2 regions of the Pseudomonas sp. FBCC-B1667 genome follow, and region 1 is predicted to be linked to the other one. Evidence: predicted binding sites of a transcription regulator. Region 1 holds the regulator's gene; the other holds the start of a gene.
The links. The regulator FliA, encoded in region 1, starts transcription of late flagellar genes. The targets are predictions, from matches to a motif close to CTAAAGTTTNNNNNNNNNNNGCCGNTAA.

Region 1 (5,481 bases):
CAAGAGGTCAAGCGTCAGCAGGAACTGCTGCCTTCGCCGGCTCGCGCCATGGAGACCAAGGAACTTGGCTGGGATGACGTCACCCCAATTGACATGATTGGCCTGGAAGTCGGCTATCGCCTGATCCCGTTGGTGGACCGCAATCAGGGGGGACAACTGCTGGCGCGGATCAAGGGCGTGCGCAAGAAGCTGTCCCAGGACCTGGGCTTCCTGATGCCGACGGTGCATATCCGTGACAACCTCGACCTGGCACCGAGTGCGTATCGCCTCACACTGATGGGTGTGATTCTGGCTGAAGCCGAGATCTACCCGGATCGCGAGCTGGCGATCAACCCCGGGCAGGTCTACGGCACACTTAATGGCATAACCGCCAAAGATCCGGCTTTTGGGCTGGAGGCGGTCTGGATCGAAATCAGCCAGCGCGCTCAGGCGCAATCACTCGGATACACCGTGGTCGATGCCAGTACGGTTGTGGCCACCCACTTGAACCAGATTCTGTACAAGCACTCCAGCGAACTGATCGGTCACGAAGAAGTCCAGCAACTCATGCAATTGCTGGCCAAAAGCTCGCCTAAGCTGGCTGAGGAATTGGTACCCGGCGTGGTTTCGCTGTCGCAGTTGCTCAAAGTGTTGCAGGCGCTGCTGGCCGAACAAGTGCCCGTGCGGGATATTCGCAGCATCGCCGAGGCGATCGCCAACAACGCCGCCAAGAGTCAAGATACTGCCGCTTTGGTGGCCGCTGTGCGGGTCGGCGTGTCCCGCGCAATCGTCCAAAGCATTGTAGGCACTGACTCCGAGCTACCAGTGATCACCCTGGAGCCAAGGTTGGAACAAATATTGCTCAATAGTCTTCAGAAGGCAGGACAAGGCTCGGAAGAGGGCGTTCTGTTGGAGCCAAGCATGGCAGAGAAGCTGCAGCGCTCGTTGATCGATGCGGCGCAGCGTCAGGAAATGCAAGGTCAACCGGTGATTCTGCTGGTGGCCGGCCCGGTTCGCGCCATGTTGTCGCGATTTGGCCGACTGGCAGTCCCGGGTTTGCATGTGTTGGCTTATCAGGAAATCCCTGACAACAAGCAAGTGACCATCGTTGCGACAGTAGGGCCCAACGGCTGAGGTAGTGGTTTATGCAAGTTAAGCGTTTTTTCGCCGCCGATATGCGTCAGGCCATGAAACTGGTTCGTGATGAGCTGGGCGCCGATGCCGCCATTATTGGCAATCGCCGGATCGCCGGTGGTGTCGAGCTGACAGCTGCGCTGGATTACAAATTGTCGGCGCTGGCCCCGCGTGTTCCGAACATGGAACTCGAGGATGAGCTGCGCAAGACCCAGACGCGCATCGTCACTGCCCAGGCCGAATTGAGCCTGCGCGGCGATGGCGAGACCGAAGGCGACAAGACCACCAATCGCCAGTTGTTCGCCGGCCTGCCACTCACCGCTGCAGAACCACTGATCGAACCGACCTACGCCGAACCGCGTCGCTCGGCGCCTGCCCCGGCACCGGCCGCTGGCGGCGTTGACCCACGTGCATTCGACTCGATGCGTTTCGAGCTCAACAGCCTGCGCGAACTGATGGAAGTACAGCTCGGTTCGCTGGCCTGGAATCAGCTGCAAGGCAGCCGTCCGGCCCAGGCCAATCTGTGGCGTCGCCTGCAACGTATCGGCCTGTCCGGCCCGTTGTCACGCGATCTGCTGGCAATGATCGGTGATATCGATGAGCCCCGTCAGGCCTGGCGCATGTTGCTGGCGCACCTGGCGCGGATGATTGCCACACCGGAAGTCGAGCCACTGGAAGAGGGCGGCGTGATTGCCATGGTCGGTCCCGCCGGCATGGGCAAGACCACCACCTTGGCCAAGCTCGCGGCCCGTTACGTGCTCAAGTACGGCGCGCAGAACATTGCGCTGGTGAGCATGGACAGCTTTCGCATTGGCGCCCAGGAGCAACTCAAGACCCTGGGCCGTATCCTTAATGTGTCGGTGACCCACGTCGATCCGGGCCAATCACTGGTTCAGGCGCTGGAACCACTGCTGCGCAAACGCGTGGTGCTGATCGATACCGCAGGCCTTCAGGCCAGCGATCCAGCCCTGCGCATGCAGCTCGAAAGCCTGGCCGGACGTGGCATCAAATCAAAAAATTACCTGGTGCTCGCAACCACCAGCCAGAAACAGGTTCTAACAGCCGCTTATCACAGTTACAAACGCTGCGGGCTCGCTGGCTGCATCCTGACTAAACTGGATGAAACGGCAAGTCTGGGCGAAGTGCTGAGCCTGGCGATCAGTCATGAATTGCCGGTGGCGTACCTGACCGATGGCCCGCGGATCCCGGATGATTTGCATCTGCCGCGTCGTCATCAGCTGGTCAGTCGCGCCGTCAGCGTGCAAATGCAGGAAGAACCCAGCGAAGAAGCCATGGCTGACATGTTCGCTGATATTTACCACAGCCCGACCAAGCAGGTTGGCTGAGGTATTAATGAAAAGTTTTTGTACCTACATCGATGGTCTGCCATGCATTGTTCAGTTGCTGAACGCGCAGCCAGTAATGTGGCCTCCGTCTATGCAAGACAAGGTAAAGAAATAACATGGGCAGCATGCATCCCGTACAGGTGATCGCGGTGACCGGCGGCAAAGGTGGCGTCGGCAAGACTAACGTGTCAGTGAATTTGTCACTGGCCCTGGCCGAGCTCGGCCGTCGCGTCATGCTGTTGGACGCTGACCTGGGTCTGGCGAACGTCGACGTCCTGCTGGGGCTGACACCCAAACGTACACTGGCCGACGTCATCGAAGGCCGCTGCGAGCTGCGCGACGTTCTGTTGCAGGGCCCGGGCGGTATTCGAATCGTTCCGGCCGCGTCCGGCACACAGAGCATGGTTCACTTGAGCCCGGCTCAGCATGCCGGCCTGATCCAGGCGTTCAGCGACATCGGCGACAACCTCGACGTATTGGTGATCGACACCGCTGCGGGCATAGGTGACTCGGTAGTCAGTTTTGTTCGGGCAGCGCAGGAAGTCTTGCTGGTGGTCTGCGACGAGCCGACCTCCATCACCGACGCCTACGCACTGATCAAACTGCTTAACCGCGATTACGGCATGAACCGCTTCCGCGTCCTGGCCAACATGGCCCAGAGCCCGCAAGAAGGTCGCAACCTGTTCGCCAAGTTGACCAAGGTCACCGACCGCTTTCTCGACGTTGCCTTGCAATACGTCGGCGCGGTGCCTTACGACGAAAGCGTGCGCAAGGCTGTGCAGAAACAACGTGCCGTGTATGAAGCCTTCCCGCGTTCCAAGTGCGCCCTGGCGTTCAAGGCTATCGCGCAGAAAGTTGATACCTGGCCGCTGCCTGCCAACCCGCGCGGGCACCTTGAATTTTTCGTCGAGCGCCTTGTGCAACAGACCGCAGGACCCGTCCTATGACAGCCAGTGGCTACAACCTCTACAAGAAGTCGGCACGTGACGCGCAGTACGAGCTGATCGAGCGTTACGCGCCACTGGTCAAACGCATTGCTTACCACTTGCTGGCCCGTCTGCCGGCCAGTGTCCAGGTTGAAGACCTGATCCAGGCCGGGATGATCGGCCTGCTTGAAGTGTCGACCAAATACGACGCCAGCAAAGGCGCCAGTTTCGAGACGTACGCGGGCATACGAATCCGCGGCGCCATGCTTGATGAAGTACGCAAGGGGGACTGGGCGCCACGCTCGGTTCACCGAAATACCCGTATGGTCAGCGACGCAATTCGCTCTATTGAAGCTAAAACCGGCCGTGACGCTAAAGATCACGAGGTTGCGGCCGAACTCCAATTGAGCCTCGACGATTATTACGGGATTTTGAACGACACCCTGGGCAGCCGCTTATTCAGTTTCGACGATCTGTTGCAGGACGGCGAACACGAAGGGCTGCACGAGGATGGCGCGAGTGCTCATCTCGAACCGTCACGCGATCTGGAAGATGAACGCTTCCAGGCGGCGCTGGCGGACGCGATTGCCAATTTGCCGGAGCGCGAGCGACTGGTGTTGGCGCTGTACTACGACGAAGAGTTGAATCTCAAGGAAATCGGTGAGGTCCTGGGGGTCAGCGAATCGCGGGTCAGCCAGTTACACAGCCAGTGCGCGGCCCGTTTGCGGGGGCGTTTGGGGGAGTGGCGAGCGCGCTGAAGGCAGTGTGGGGACACTGCGAACGGGGCTGGTGCGGATTTGAACGGCACCGGTCGCGATCTGTTGTGCTCCAGACAGTCATCGAGTGAATTGCCGAATTGATTGAAATGGCGCGTCCAGGTGCTGGGCGCGTTTAAGACTGCTTGGAGGTCGAATTGGACAAGAACATGAAAATCCTCATCGTTGATGACTTCTCAACGATGCGGCGAATCATAAAAAACCTGTTGCGTGACCTTGGGTTCACCAACACGGTCGAGGCCGACGATGGCACTACTGCCATTCCGGTTCTCAACAGCGGGAGCATCGATTTTCTGGTCACGGACTGGAACATGCCTGGCATGACCGGTATCGATCTGCTGCGCCACGTCCGCGCCGATGAAAAGCTCAAGCACCTGCCAGTGCTGATGGTGACTGCTGAAGCCAAGCGCGAGCAGATCATCGAAGCGGCCCAGGCCGGCGTCAACGGCTATGTGGTCAAACCCTTCACGGCCCAGGCGTTGAAAGAAAAAATCGAGAAGATTTTCGAACGCATCGGTTGATCCACTGCGCCACGGGGGAGCTATGGAGCATAAAGAATCTTCACAGGGCGATTTTGAATCGACCCTGAAAAAACATGCCGTCGAACTGGTCGCCAGCCTTGAAAAAGGCAGGTTCGGCGAGGCTGTGCAACTGATCCATGAGCTCAATCAGACCCGTGACCGTGGCCTGTATCAAGAAGTGGGCAAGCTCACTCGCGAGCTGCACAGCGCGATCGTCAATTTCCAGATTGACCCGAACATGCCGCAAGCCGAGGAAGTGTCGCAGATCACGGACGCCACCGAGCGCCTGGGGTATGTGGTCAAGCTGACCGAGGCTGCGGCCAACCGCACCATGGACCTGGTAGAAAGCGCCACGCCGCTGGTCAACAGCTTGAGCGAAGAAGCCCAGGCCTTGAGCACGGACTGGAGCCGGTTCATGCGCCGCGAAGTCGGGGCTGAAGAGTTCCGTGAGTTGGCCCGCCGCGTCGACGGTTTCCTGACACGCAGCACGCAGGACAACCGCACGGTGTCGAGCAACCTCAACGACATCCTGCTGGCTCAGGATTACCAGGACCTCACCGGTCAGGTGATCAAGCGCGTGACCCAATTGGTCACCGAAGTTGAAAGCAATTTGCTCAAGCTCGTCCTCATGGCCAGCCAGGTAGACCGCTTTGCGGGTATCGAACATGACCGTGAATCGATGCTCGCCGAAAAAGATCCACAAAAACATCTCTCTCAGGGTGAAGGTCCGCAGATCCATGCCGATAAAAGAGAAGACGTTGTGTCCGGTCAGGACGATGTGGACGATTTGCTATCCAGC
Region 2 (5,481 bases), 1.2 Mb from region 1:
ATGACTCGGTAGCCGGCCTCGCTGAGGGATTTGATCGAACTGTCCCAGGTCGCGCCGCAGAAATTCTTGCCATGCATCAGCACCACGCTGCGGCCATTGGCCTTGCCATGGGCGGCGACGTCCATGTAACCCATTTGCAAGGATTTGCCTTGGGATTCAAAGGCAAAGTGCTTGACGGTGTAGGGGTAATCGAAGCCCTGTAGTTCCGGGCCATACTCCGGACCTTCGGCGTGGGCCAGGCTAGGCAACGCGGCGGTCAGCAGCAGGCAGGGCAACCAGCGGGAAGGAGGCATAGGTTTACTCCATGGAAATACGGCGATGCTGGAAGGGCGCGATTACGGCGACATTAATCGATCCGGCATAAAAACAGCCCCAATGGGAGCGAGGAAGCCCGCTCCCACAGGATGTCTTTAACCTATCCAACCGAGGGTCGCCAAAGCCAGCACGCCATAACGTGCGCCCTTGGCCAGGGTCACAATCAGCAGAAACCGCCCCAAGGGTTCGCGCATGACGCCGGCCACCAGCGTCAGCGGGTCACCGATGATCGGCACCCAGCTCAGCAGCAAAGACCAATGGCCGTAGCGCTGATAGTGCTGTCGGGCCTGTTCCAGATGACGAGGGCTGACCGGAAACCAGCGCCGATTGCGAAACCGTTCGATGCCGCGTCCCAGCCACCAATTCACCAGCGAGCCCAGCACGTTACCCAAGGTGGCGACGGCCAGCAGTGACCACAGCCAATATTTTTCGCTGAGCAACAGCCCCACCAGCACCGCTTCGGACTGTAGCGGCAGCAACGTCGCAGCACCGAACGCGGCGAGAAACAGCCCAAGGTACGCGCCGGACATCAATGGGCGGGGTAGTCCGCCACCACGACATCAGTGCCGTCTTTCTTCAGGCCGATCACTTGGTAGGCATCGCTCATGCCATCCATTTCCATCCCGGGCGAGCCCATGGGCATGCCTGGGGCGGCAACGCCCAGCAGGTCGTCACGCTTGCTCAACGCCAGCACCTGATCCGCCGGTACATGGCCTTCGACAAACTTGCCGTTGATCAACGCGGTGTGGCACGACGCCAGACGCGGCGGTACGCCGTGCTGTTGCTTGAATTCGCTCATGTTGGTTTCGACGTGGTCTTCTACCTTGAAACCGTTGGCTTGAAGGTGACTGATCCATTTTTTGCAACAGCCACAGTTGGCGTCGCGATGGACTTCGATGGGGATCAGGTCAGCGGCCTGAGCCAGGGAGGAAATAAAAAGGACGCTCAAGGCGGCCAGACGCAGAGGGGTTCGCATGGGAAGGTCTCGACTCGGTGGCGGTCAAAAAAAGAGGCATTTTGACCAGTTTAGCCACGGATTAGGGACGAGATTGTTTCCAAGTGATGCAGAGTTAATGCAGACACTGCAGAACCCTGTGGGAGCGAGCATGCTCGCGATAGCGTCATGTCAGTCGGCATCACTGTTTAATGACACACCGCAATCGCGAGCAAGCTCGCTCCCACAGGTTTTGCTCCAGGCTTCAGGTAATCAACGAACCTTGAACCGCCCCATGATCGAACTGACGCGTGCATTGGCATCCACCAGTTGCCGGGTATTCAGCTCGCTGGCCTGACCGCTTTTCACCAGTTCATCCACCATATGACGAATCTGCACCATGCTGCGGTTGATCTCTTCGGTCACCGCACTTTGCTGCGAGGCGGCGGTGGCGATTTGAGTGCTCAGGCCGTTGATGTGGCTGACGGAACCGGCCATTTCATCCAGGCCGGAGTTGACCCGTGCTGTCGCGTCGGCGGCGGACTGGCAACTGGCCTGGGTGTTTTCCATCGCAGCAACCGACGAACTGACGCCCTGGGTCAGGCGCGTAAGCATTTCATTGATTTCCGAGGTGCTGGCCTGGGTGCGGCCGGCGAGGGCGCGGACTTCATCGGCGACCACCGCAAAACCCCGACCTTGTTCCCCGGCACGGGCCGCCTCGATGGCGGCGTTCAATGCAAGCAAGTTGGTTTGCCCAGCGATGGCGCCAATTACCCCGAGAATCTCGGTGATGCGTTGCGCGTCCTGCTGCATGCTTTCGACTTTGTGGGTGGCGCTGGCCACTTCCTCGATCAGCGCAACCACGCTGCTCGACGCTTCGCCCACCACCACGCGCGAACGGTCAGCGTTTTCGTTGGCACGTTTGGTGAAGGCTGCCGTCTCGGCGGCATTTTGCGCGACGCTTTCAGCGGTCGAACTCATCTCGGTAATGGCGGTGACGGTTTGATCGGTTTCCGAAGCATGACGCACCAGAATCTGACTGGTATGGGCCGAGGTGCGTTGCAGATTGTCCAGGCTCGACGCCATGGCGCCGGTGGCCTGGGTCACTTCACCGATCATGTTCTGCAAGTAGACGATAAACGCATTGACCGAATAGCCGATGGCGCCCAGTTCGTCCTCGGCGCGGATGGTGATGCGCTTGGTCAGATCCGCATCGCCCGCAGACAGCGCGTCGATGTTGGCCTTGAGGATTTTGAGACGCAGGACCAGTTGGCGAATCGCGTAGATCTGCAACAGCCCTAGCAGGATCACCATTGGTATTTGCAACAGGCTCAGGGTGCTGAGCACGTCGTCGCGCTGGGCGGTGATCAGTTTGCTCGGCAGGGCGGTAGCGAGGAACCACGGCGAGCCTTCGATGGGGCGCATGAAGAAAGTGCTGTCTACCCCGTTGTTGTCGAATTCCACGCGCTGCGACTGGTCACGGTTTTGCAGGCCGGCTTTTACCTGACTGGCAAAGGGTGAGCTGCTCGCCAGTTCACTGATGTTTTTCAGGACGATGGGCCCGCTGATGCGCGAACTGTTGCTGATGATCTTGCCGTCGGCTTCGACGATCAACATCTCGGCGCCAAGGTCTTTTTCTTTTTGCGCGATCAAGTCATTGAAGAAGCCCAGCGTCACGTCGATGGTCGACACGCCGTACGCCACGCCATTTTTCAGAATGGCCATGGCGCAGTTGGTGCGGGGCTCGGCACTGGCGTCATCTTTATAAGCTGCCGCCCAGGCACATTGGCCACGTGGCGTTTGCATGCCGCCCTTGTACCAGGCCTGGTCATAGTAGTTCGGCGCAGCGTCACTGTTCCAGAACGTATTGACTGCCAGTTTGCCCGAGGCGTCGCGGTGCCAGAAGGTGCTGAATTTGTTGCGCCCGGCTTCACGTTGGCCGGGCAACGGCCAGATCCCGCCGCCAAAGACTTTCAATTCACCGTACTGATCCACCAAGCCCGGCAACACCGTGTCGATACCCGCGCTGTCGAGCAACGGAATGGTTTGGGTGATGCTGCGTTGCTGCGCCTGAACCTTGTTCAGTTCGCCCTGAATTTGCCGGGCGACGTCGGCGATGCGATTGAGGGCCACCTGTTCTTCGGTATGGCGCAGTTTCGGCGCGACCAACTGGCTGATGCCGACCACCGTCAGCACAAACAGCAACAGGATAAACAGGACCAGAAACAGCGTGTAGCGAGCCTGGATCGAACGGAATGTGGGCATGGGACCGGTCCTTGTGTGCAGCACTTTTATTATTAGGTTTGGATGGGGCGTCGGTGCTTCAGCGGGTTATCGGCTTGCGCAGGGATAGCTTGAGGTACGATCGTCCAAGAAACGGGCATCGGCAGTAGAAAGAGCGTCAACTCCAAGGCGCTTATAGGTGTGGCCCGTTCGGAGGAGCGGGCCAGGCACCGTTACTAGCGGTCGAGCAACTTCATGACTTCCTCGGGGTAACGCAAGCCTGCGGTGGCATGGGCGGGGAATATCGCTTCCAGCGCTTTCAGTTCATCTGCGCTAAGTTTCACCTCCAATGCCTCGACGTTTTCTTCCAGGTATTTGCGCTGTTTTGTGCCGGGGATCGGGATCAGGTAGTCACCTTGTGCCAGCACCCAAGCCAACGCCAATTGGCCTGCTGTCACGCCTTTCTTTGCGGCCAGCGCCTGTACTTGCTGCACCAGCAACAGATTCTTCGCAAAGTTTTCCCCTTGAAAGCGTGGACTGAAACGACGGTAATCATCCGCCGCAAAGTCGTCCGGGCTTTTCAGCGCTCCCGTCAGAAAGCCACGCCCCAGCGGGCTGTAGGGCACAAACGCCACGCCCAGTCGCTGGCACGCGGCCAGGCAGCCGTTCTCTTCCTGGTCGCGGCTCCACAACGAATATTCACTTTGCAGCGCGCTGATGGGGTGCACCTTTTGCGCTCGTTCCAGCGTGGCAACGGAAGCCTCGCTCAAGCCCAGGTAACGTACCTTGCCGGCCTTCACCAGTTCGGCCATGGCCCCGACGGTTTCTTCGATGGCCACCTGCGGGTCGATCCGATGTTGGTAATACAAGTCCAGGGTGTCGATGCCCAGGCGTTTGAGCGTGCCGTCGATGGAGGCATGAATGTAGTCCGGGCGGCCATTTACGCCCCGTGCGGTGGGGTTGGAAGGATCGCGAACAATGCCGAACTTGCTCGCCAGGAATACTTGGTTGCGTCTGCCGATTATGGCCTTGCCGATCAATTCTTCATTGGTGTGCGGGCCGTACATGTCCGCGGTGTCAAGCAGGTTGATCCCCAGCTCGAGCGCCCGGTGGAGGGTGGCAGTGGCCTCGCGGGTGTCCACGCCGGTGGTGTAGAAATCGGTCATGCCCATGCAGCCCAGGCCGATGGCGGAAACCTGCGGGCCGTTTTTGCCCAATTGACGTGTTTGCATGAAATCAACTCCCTGTGGTGTGAGCGCACAGTGTCGACCTCGACAGAAACAAGATAAACCGGCTAAAACTGCTATCACTGTTCGTATTTTCTAAATAATCCTCGGGGTTGCCAGACCAATGGACCGTTTTAACGCCATGCGCGTGTTTACCCGAATCGTCGAACTGGGCGGGTTTGCCAAAGCGGCAGACAGCCTGCAATTACCCCGCGCCTCGGTCACTGTCTTGATCAAGCAGCTTGAATCGCATCTGGGGGTACAGCTACTGCAACGCACCACGAGACAGATCAGCCTGACCCTCGACGGCGCGGCCTTTTACCCGCGTTGTGTGCGGCTATTGGCAGACCTTGAAGAGACTGAGGCGGTGTTTTCCGCCGCTCGACACAATCCCAAAGGGTTGTTGCGGGTGGACATGCCGGCAGGCATTGGGCGCTTGATCGTGATTCCCGCGTTGCCGGCGTTCACCCGACGTTATCCCTTGATCGAACTGGAAATCGGTCTGAACGACCGTCCAGTTGATCTGATCCGCGAGGGCGTCGATTGCGTGTTGCGCGGCGGCGCCGCGCTGGATGATTCATTGGTGGCGCGTCCGTTGGTCATGCTGGATCAGGTGACGTGTGCCAGCCCTGACTACTTGCAACGCCATGGAACGCCTCAGTGTCTGGCAGACCTCGAAGGTCACCGGATGGTGGAGTATTTCTCCGCCGCCACCGGTAAGCGATTTGGATTGGAATTCCAGGTTGATGATGACGTTCAACTCATGGATTTGCCCAAACAGAT

Region 2: NL116_RS14180 (methyl-accepting chemotaxis protein) is a predicted target of FliA. The motif match lies at 3,581-3,608, and genes of this name have one in related genera.

The regions. Positions count from the first base shown of each region.
Region 1 covers NZ_CP101437.1:1,932,522-1,938,002, forward strand. The annotation lists gene flhA (flagellar biosynthesis protein FlhA) at 1-1,113, shown strand, start outside; gene flhF (flagellar biosynthesis GTPase FlhF) at 1,125-2,459, shown strand; gene fleN (flagellar synthesis regulator FleN) at 2,576-3,406, shown strand; gene fliA (RNA polymerase sigma factor FliA) at 3,403-4,143, shown strand; gene NL116_RS08595 (chemotaxis response regulator CheY) at 4,311-4,682, shown strand; gene NL116_RS08600 (protein phosphatase CheZ) at 4,705-5,481, shown strand, end outside.
Region 2 covers NZ_CP101437.1:3,126,421-3,131,901, forward strand. The annotation lists gene NL116_RS14165 (alpha/beta fold hydrolase) at 1-293, opposite strand, end outside; gene NL116_RS14170 (YqaA family protein) at 411-845, opposite strand; gene NL116_RS14175 (DUF411 domain-containing protein) at 845-1,291, opposite strand; gene NL116_RS14180 (methyl-accepting chemotaxis protein) at 1,523-3,514, opposite strand; gene NL116_RS14185 (aldo/keto reductase) at 3,709-4,704, opposite strand; gene NL116_RS14190 (LysR family transcriptional regulator) at 4,823-5,481, shown strand, end outside.